Regions from separate parts of the Pseudomonas sp. BR20 genome, predicted to be linked through region 1. Evidence: predicted binding sites of a transcription regulator. Region 1 holds the regulator's gene; the other holds the start of a gene.
What was found. The regulator FliA, encoded in region 1, starts transcription of late flagellar genes. The targets are predictions, from matches to a motif close to CTAAAGTTTNNNNNNNNNNNGCCGNTAA.
Positions count from the first base shown of each region.

Region 1 (4,372 bases):
GCCGGCCTGCCGCTGACCGCCGCCGAGCCGCTGGTTGAGCCAACGTTCATCGAACCGCCGCGTCCTGCTGCGCCAGCCCCGGCCGCCGCAGTTGACCAGCGTGTCTTCGACTCGATGCGTTTTGAACTCAACGGCCTGCGCGAACTGCTGGAAGTGCAACTGGGTTCGCTGGCCTGGACCCAATTGCAAGGCAGCAAACCGCAACAGGCCAACCTGTGGCGCCGCCTGCAACGCATCGGCCTGTCCGGCCCGTTGTCCCGCGACCTGCTGGCCCTGACCACCGAAATCGAAGAGCCTCGCCAGGCCTGGCGCATGTTGCTGGCCCACCTGGCGCGGATGATCAGCACCCCGGAAATCGAACCCCTGGAAGAGGGCGGCGTGATTGCCATGGTCGGCCCTGCCGGCATGGGCAAGACCACCACCCTGGCCAAGCTGGCGGCGCGTTATGTGCTCAAGTACGGCGCGAATAACATCGCGCTGGTGAGCATGGACAGCTACCGCATCGGCGCCCAGGAACAGCTCAAGACCCTGGGCCGCATCCTCAATGTGCCGGTCACCCACGTCGACCCGGGCCAGTCTCTGGCCAACGCGCTCGATCCGCTGCTGCGCAAGCGTGTGGTGCTGATCGATACCGCCGGCCTGCAAGCCAGTGATCCGGCGTTGCGCATGCAACTGGAAAGCCTGGCCGGGCGTGGCATCAAATCGAAAAATTACCTGGTGCTTGCAACCACCAGCCAGAAACAGGTTCTTACCGCTGCGTACCATAGCTACAAGCGTTGCGGTCTGGCCGGTTGCATCCTGACTAAACTGGATGAAACCGCCAGCCTGGGCGAAGTGTTGAGCCTGGCTATCAGCCATGAACTACCGGTTGCCTATCTGACCGACGGGCCGCGCATCCCGGATGACTTGCATCTGCCGCGCCGTCATCAGTTGGTCAGCCGCGCCGTCAGCGTGCAAATGCAAGAAGAGCCTAGCGAGGAAGCGATGGCCGATATGTTCGCCGACCTTTACCACAACCCGGCAAAACGGGTGGGTTGAGGCGCGATGAACACCGTGAAATGTACCTACATCGATGGTCTGCAAGCGATTCACGCGGCCAAGCCATGTAGCCTGCGTCTAAGCAAGACAAGGTAAAGAAATAAAATGGGCAGCATGCATCCCGTACAGGTGATCGCGGTGACCGGCGGCAAAGGTGGCGTCGGAAAAACTAACGTGTCAGTGAATTTGTCCCTGGCCCTGGCAGAGCTTGGCCGTCGCGTCATGCTGCTGGATGCTGACCTGGGGCTGGCGAACGTCGACGTTCTGCTGGGACTGACGCCTAAACACACCCTTGCCGATGTGATCGAGGGGCGCTGTGAGCTGCGCGATGTGCTGCTCCAGGGCCCTGGCGGGATCCGTATCGTGCCGGCCGCCTCCGGCACCCAGAGCATGGTGCACCTGAGCCCGGCGCAGCATGCCGGCCTGATCCAGGCCTTCAGTGACATCGGCGACAACCTCGACGTGCTGGTGATCGACACCGCCGCCGGGATCGGCGAGTCCGTGGTCAGCTTCGTGCGCGCGGCGCAGGAAGTCTTGCTGGTGGTCTGCGATGAACCCACCTCGATCACCGACGCCTACGCCCTGATCAAACTACTTAACCGTGACTACGGCATGAACCGCTTCCGCGTCCTGGCCAACATGGCCCAGAGCCCGCAGGAAGGTCGCAACCTGTTCGCCAAGTTGACCAAGGTCACGGATCGCTTTCTCGATGTCGCCTTACAATACGTCGGTGCAGTTCCCTACGACGAGTGTGTGCGCAAGGCTGTGCAAAAGCAGCGTGCAGTCTACGAAGCGTTCCCTCGTTCCAAATGCGCATTGGCGTTCAAGGCTATTGCCCAGAAGGTCGATACCTGGCCGTTGCCTGCCAACCCTCGGGGGCATCTGGAGTTTTTCGTCGAGCGATTGGTGCATCAGACGAGCGCAGGACCGGTGCTATGACAGCGAACGGCTATAACGCATACAAGAAGTCTGCCCGTGACAGCCAGGGCGAGTTGATCGAGCGCTATGCGCCACTGGTCAAGCGGATTGCCTATCACCTGCTGGCACGCCTGCCCGCCAGTGTCCAGGTCGAAGACCTGATCCAGGCGGGCATGATCGGCCTGCTCGAAGTGTCGACCAAGTACGACGCGAGCAAGGGCGCGAGTTTCGAGACGTATGCGGGGATCCGCATCCGTGGTGCGATGCTCGACGAAGTGCGCAAAGGTGACTGGGCGCCGCGTTCGGTGCACCGCAATACACGCATGGTCAGTGACGCAATTCGTGCAATTGAAGCAAAAACCGGTCGCGACGCTAAAGATCACGAAGTTGCGGCCGAACTCCAATTGAGTCTCGACGATTATTACGGGATTTTGAACGATACCTTGGGCAGCCGCCTGTTCAGTTTCGACGACCTGTTGCAGGACGGCGAACACGAAGGGCTGCATGAGGACGGCGCGAGCACGCATATGGAGCCGTCGCGTGACCTGGAAGATGAGCGTTTCCAGGGGGCGTTGGCGGACGCCATTGCCAACTTGCCGGAGCGTGAGCGGTTGGTGTTGGCGCTGTACTACGACGAAGAGCTGAACCTCAAGGAAATCGGTGAGGTCCTGGGGGTCAGCGAATCGCGTGTCAGCCAGTTGCACAGCCAGTGCGCGGCCCGCTTGCGGGGGCGTTTGGGAGAGTGGCGAGCGCGCTGACAGGCAGTGTGGGGAGCACTGCAAAGCGATACCGCGAAGGTGATTGGCCTTCGCGGGTTCGACCCGTGGTGCCCCTGGCAGTCCTTGTTGTGTATGCCTGTTGATTGAAATGGCGCGTCCAGGTGCTGGGCGCGTTTAAGACTGCTTGGAGGTCGAATTGGACAAGAACATGAAAATCCTCATCGTTGATGACTTCTCAACGATGCGGCGGATCATAAAAAACCTGTTGCGTGACCTGGGGTTCACAAACACGGTCGAGGCGGATGATGGCCTTACGGCGATTCCGATCCTCAACAGCGGGAGCATCGACTTTCTGGTAACGGACTGGAACATGCCGGGCATGACCGGTATCGACTTGTTGCGCCACGTGCGTGCCGACGAAAAATTGCGCAGCCTTCCCGTGTTGATGGTGACCGCCGAAGCCAAGCGTGAACAGATCATCGAAGCCGCCCAAGCCGGGGTCAACGGTTACGTGGTTAAACCATTCACTGCACAGGCCTTGAAAGAGAAGATCGAAAAGATCTTCGAACGCATCCACGGCTGATGCCATCGCGGGGGAGCTATGGAGCATAAAGAAACGTCACAGGGCGACTTTGAGTCGACCCTGAAAAAGCATGCTCACCAGTTGGTCGACAGCCTTGAAAAAGGCCATTTCGGCGACGCGGTGCAGTTAATCCATGAGCTTAACCAGACCCGTGACCGCGGCCTGTACCAGGAAGTGGGCAAGCTCACACGCGAGCTGCACAGTGCAATCGTCAATTTCCAGATTGACCCGCACATGCCCCAGGCCGAAGAGATTTCGCAGATCACCGACGCCACCGAACGCCTGTCCTATGTGGTCAGGCTGACTGAGGCGGCGGCCAACCGCACCATGGACCTGGTGGAAAACGCCACGCCCCTGGTCAACGGCATGGCCACGGAAGCCCAGGCGCTCAGCGTTGACTGGGGCCGCTTCATGCGCCGTGAAGTCGGTGCAGAAGAGTTTCGTGAGCTGGCCCGTCGGGTTGAGGGTTTTTTGTCACGCAGTGAGCAGGAAAACCGCACGGTTTCCAGCAACCTCAATGACATTCTGCTGGCCCAGGATTACCAGGACCTGACCGGTCAGGTGATCAAGCGTGTGACCCAGTTGGTCACCGAAGTGGAAAGCAACCTGCTCAAATTGGTACTCATGGCCGGCCAGGTCGACCGTTTTGCCGGCATCGAACATGACCGCGAAGCGATCCTCTCTGAAAAAGATCCACAAAAACATCTCGCCAAGGGTGAAGGTCCGCAGATTCATGCCGATAAACGTGAAGACGTTGTGTCAGGTCAGGATGACGTAGATGACCTGTTATCCAGTTTAGGCTTCTAAGGAGCACCCACATGAGCTTCGGCGCCGATGAAGAGATCCTTCAGGATTTCCTTGTAGAGGCCGGCGAAATTTTAGAGCAACTGTCCGAACAACTGGTCGAGCTGGAAAGCCGCCCGGATGATGCGAACCTGCTCAATGCAATTTTTCGCGGTTTTCATACTGTAAAAGGGGGCGCCGGCTTCCTCCAGCTCCATGAGCTGGTGGAGTGCTGCCACATCGCCGAGAACGTGTTCGACATCCTGCGCAAGGGTGAGCGTCACGTTGATTCGGAGTTGATGGACGTGATTCTCGAAGCACTGGATGCGGT
Region 1 covers NZ_CP172012.1:4,972,164-4,976,535, reverse strand. Annotated here, with positions in the region: gene flhF (flagellar biosynthesis protein FlhF) at 1-1,038, shown strand, start outside; gene fleN (flagellar synthesis regulator FleN) at 1,144-1,977, shown strand; gene fliA (RNA polymerase sigma factor FliA) at 1,974-2,714, shown strand; gene ACHPFG_RS22815 (chemotaxis response regulator CheY) at 2,884-3,258, shown strand; gene ACHPFG_RS22810 (protein phosphatase CheZ) at 3,277-4,065, shown strand; gene ACHPFG_RS22805 (chemotaxis protein CheA) at 4,077-4,372, shown strand, end outside.

Region 2 (4,372 bases), 1.8 Mb from region 1:
ATCTCCACCTCGTCAGCGGTGTTTTGAGCAATGCTCTGCACCGACTGCAACCGCCCCACAATCTCCAGGTTCGCCGAGGTCTGCTCGCGGGTAGTCATCACAATCCGCCCATTCAACTCGTCGATCTGGGTAATGTCGTTACCCACCGCTTGCAGCATTTCCACTGCCAGCTGACTGTCCTCCACACACCGTTCCACGCCCTGGCGGCTGTCGTGCATGGCTTCCACGGCCTGGCGGCTGCCTTGCTGCAGGCCCTCGATGATGGTTTTGATTTCCTGGGTGGACACGGCGGTGCGTTGCGCCAGGCTGCGCACTTCGTCGGCGACGACGGCGAAGCCGCGGCCTTGTTCGCCAGCGCGGGCTGCTTCGATGGCGGCGTTGAGGGCCAGGAGGTTGGTCTGGTTGGCGATGCTGCTGATGACTTCGAGCACGGAGCCGATTTGCTCGGTTTGCGTGGCCAGGCCTTGGACGGTCTGGTTGGTGCCTTCCAGGCGTGAGGCGAGTTGGGTTATTTCGTGCTGGGCGCGGCCGACGCTTTCCTGGCCGCGCAGGATTTGTTTGCTGGCTTTGCCGGCGTGTTCCACCGCTTGTTCGACATGCACGGCGATGTGGCCCATGGCGTCTTCCATGCGTTGCATCGAGCCGGTCATCTGGGTGATTTCCGCCAGTTGGTGCCGCGCACCTTTTTCCAGGGTGCCGCTGGCGCTGGCCAGTTCCTGGCCCAGTTGGCCCAAGCCATGGGAGTCGCGGGCGACACCGTCGATCAGGTGGGTGAGTTGCTGCAGGAAGTGCTCGAAACGCCTTGCAAGGGACACGCGTACCTTGCCTTCACCCTGAGTGCTTTCTCCGGTGAACTGGGACGTGACGGCGAGCATCTTCTCGAGCATTTCCTGGCTCTCGACGGCTTCGGTCTGGCTGTGTACAGCGAGGTAGAGCAGGGCGACGGTTTCCATCACCACGTAGAAGGCGTGGACGAACACCATGGTCCAACCGCCGTGATGCGCCATCACGAATACCGGGAAGCCTTGATGTTGCAAGGCGTGGAACACCACGTGGTGCACGGCAATGGTGAGCGCCGCCACCAGGATCGGCAGCCAGTCTCGATAGAACGTCAGCACTGCCAGCAGCGCGAAAATCCCGAAGTGCGCTTCGATCACGCCTTGTGCCTGGTTGATCTGCAGCGCGGCCATCACCATCAGGCCAGCGCCCAAGGCGCAACGCATCACACGGGTGCCGCTGATGGCTCGATAGAGCGCGGAGAGCACCACGCTGGTGCCACCACCCACGACTATGGCCTGGAGTAACGTGTCGTGCCAGAACGCCAGGCCGAGGGAGAACAGGAACATCAGCCAGATAAGTGCCAGCATGATGCGGTCGGCCTTGCGGTAGTGCTCGAAAAAACGCGTACGGGTGGGCATTCACACTTACTCCATGTGGTCTGGCCGAGACAAAGCGAGGGGCAGGGTGGAGCGAATCAGGTGTTTTTGGTTTTTATTGGATTCAGTGACGCCAAGCGTATATCGGCATCAGGGGACGGGACTTGAGGAACGGCTACCCGGGGTCGGTAGCCGTCTATCGGGTGGCGGTCAGAAGCTGTACTTTGCCGTGACGCCAAAGCTGCGCGGGTTGCCGTAGGTGTCGGTAGAGCCCCAGATCGGGCTGGTGCCGATTGCCGAGTAGTAGGTGCGGTCAAAGATGTTGTTTACGTTCAACTGCAGGTCCAGGTGTTTGTTCACCTGGTAGCCGGCCATGACGTCCGCAACTGCATAGCTGCCTTGTTCCAGGCGATAGGTATTGCTATTGGCGAGGACCACATCGTTGTACATGCGGCTCTGCCAGTAGACGTTGCCACCGATGCGCAGTTTTTCCAGTGGGCCCTGGAAGCGGTAGGAAGTGGTGAGCTTGAACAGGCGCTCCGGGGTGTCGGTGTCGAAGCGCTGGTTGTCGTTGGCCGGCTTGGTGTCCTTGATGTAATGGGCACGGGTGTAGGTGAAACCGCCGCCGACTTGCCAGTTCTCGGTGAGCGCGCCTTGCAGTTCAAGGTCGATACCTTGGCTGCGTACCAGGCCCGAGGCTTCATAGCAGGCAGTGATCGGGCATCCGACCTGGCTGTCTGGCAGCGTTGCGCGGTTTTTCTGGTCGATCTGGAATACGGCCATGCTGGCGTTGAGCGCGCCGTTGAAGTATTCGCCCTTAATACCGACTTCGTAGTTCTCGCCGACGATAGGTTCCAGCGGCTTGTCCGAAAAGTCTCGGCTTGTCTGCGGTGTGAAGATGTCGGTGTAGCTGGCGTAGACCGAATATTGATCATTCAGGTCGTAGATCACACCGGCGTAGCGCGTGAGGTTGCGGGTGACTTTGTAGTCGCCGTCGTCCTGACGGTCATCGTAGTCGTACCAATCCACGCGCGCACCGAGGATCACCTTGAGCGGATCTGCCAGGTTCAGGCGGGTGGTCAGGTACACGCCATCTTGAGTGGTGATGCTGTGGCCTTTGCCATCGCGTACGAAGTCCGGCTTTGCCCCATTGAGCGGGTAGTTGGTGTCGTAGGGGCTGTATTCCTTGGACGTCGCGTCGTAGATGCGCTTGCTGGTGCCGACGACCACCTCATGGGTGCGGCCAAAGGCTTCGACGGGGCCGCTGAAGAAGGTGTCCAGGCCGTACTGTTTGTCGTCCTGGTGGGATTGGTAGGCGGTGCGCGCAAGTGTGGTCTTGTAGCGCGACTGATAGGTACCAGTGAATACGCCGTCCAACTGTGACGACGAACCCGCGACGTGGAGCTTCCAGCCGTTGTCGAAGCGATGTTCGATGTCACCAAATACGGTGTCAATGGTCAGCTTCTTGTTTTCCCAGTCTGAGCCGGGGTTGGTGGAGCGGGGCAGGTTCAGGTGGTGGCCGTCGGTGCCGATGGGCAAGCCCCCCCAGAAGAAGTTGGTCTGGTCCTCCTGGCGCGAGAAGCCCAGGGTAGCGGTGGTGTTTTCGCTGAGGTCGGCTTCACCAATGGCGTAGAACAGGCCGTGGTCGCTTTCTTCCCCGTCGCGGAAACTGTTGGCGTCGCGGTAGGAGCCCACTACGCGGCCGCGCAAGGTGCCGCTGTCATTCAATGCATTGGAGGCGTCGAATTCGCCGCGATAATCGTCCCAACTGCCGGCGGCACCGGTGATCGATACCTGCGGGGTGGCGGTGGGGCGCTTGCGCACAAAGTTGATCGCCGCGGAAGGGTTACCGGCGCCGGTGACCAGGCCTGTGGCGCCACGAATCACCTCCACACGGTCGAACATCGCCAGGTTGGGCTGCACGCTATTGGCGTAGCCGGAATAGGAACTGGGGATACCATCGAACATCATGTTGTCGATGTCGAAGCCACGCGAGCTGTACGTCTGCCGACCAGGGCCGCTGGATTGGCTGAGGAACAGGCCGGGGGTGTTCTTGACCACGTCGTTGACGCTGGTCATGGCCTGGTCGTCCATGCGCTGACGGGTGATGACCGTGACAGCCTGGGGCGTCTCGCGCATCGTCAGTGGGAGCTTGGTGGCGGTGGCCATCTTTCCGGTGGTGTATGACTGCGTACCTTCAGTGGTTTCGCCAAGCTGCTCTTCGCCGGAGATTTGCGTGGCACCCAGTTCAAGGATGGTGGGCGGCGCTTCGGTATCGACGGCGAAGGCCGCTTGTGAAGCAGCCAGACACACCGCCAACGCGATCAAACTGAGTGTAAAACCTTTACCGCCGTGTTGTTGCACAGACATGAACTGAACTCTCCCCGACTGCCGTTCTTGGCAAATAATAAATCTGTTGATAATTATTCGCATTAGTTTGGCAGGTTAAGCTTGCAGGAAAAAGCCTTTGGGGAGAATTAGTTAACGAATTTTTCACATGTTGAGGGCAGGCTTTTAGCCATCACCTGCCGTGTTCAATGTCTTCTTTAGCGCGTTCAATCGCGTTTTGGAATCGCCACCCGACTCGTCGCCTTCACCTCGCGCAACGCCAGGCTCGACTGGATCGACGCAATCCCCAGCTGCCGCCGCAGCACGCTCTCGACAAACTCGCTGTAGCTGTCCAGATCCTCCGCCAATACCTGCAACAGATAGTCCGCATCGCCGGTGATCTTGTGGCAAGACAGCACCTGAGGCAGCTCTTTGATCACTGCTTCAAACGCATCCGGGGCATGGTCGGTGTGGATCGCAAAACGCACGTGCACGAACGCCATGATGTCCAGGCCGAGCAGCTTGCGATCCAGGTTGGCCTGGTAGTCCTTGATCACACCTTCTTCTTCCAGGCGTTTGCGCCGGCGCCAGCAGGGGGTGAGGCTCAGGGACAGACGCTCGCTCAGTTGGGCGTTGGAAATACTCGCGTCTTCCTGCAGCAGGGCGAG
Region 2 covers NZ_CP172012.1:3,149,056-3,153,427, forward strand. Annotated here, with positions in the region: gene ACHPFG_RS14560 (methyl-accepting chemotaxis protein) at 1-1,418, opposite strand, end outside; gene ACHPFG_RS14565 (TonB-dependent siderophore receptor) at 1,587-3,746, opposite strand; gene ACHPFG_RS14570 (Lrp/AsnC family transcriptional regulator) at 3,932-4,372, opposite strand, start outside.
Region 2: ACHPFG_RS14560 (methyl-accepting chemotaxis protein) is a predicted target of FliA. The motif match lies at 1,518-1,545, and genes of this name have one in related genera.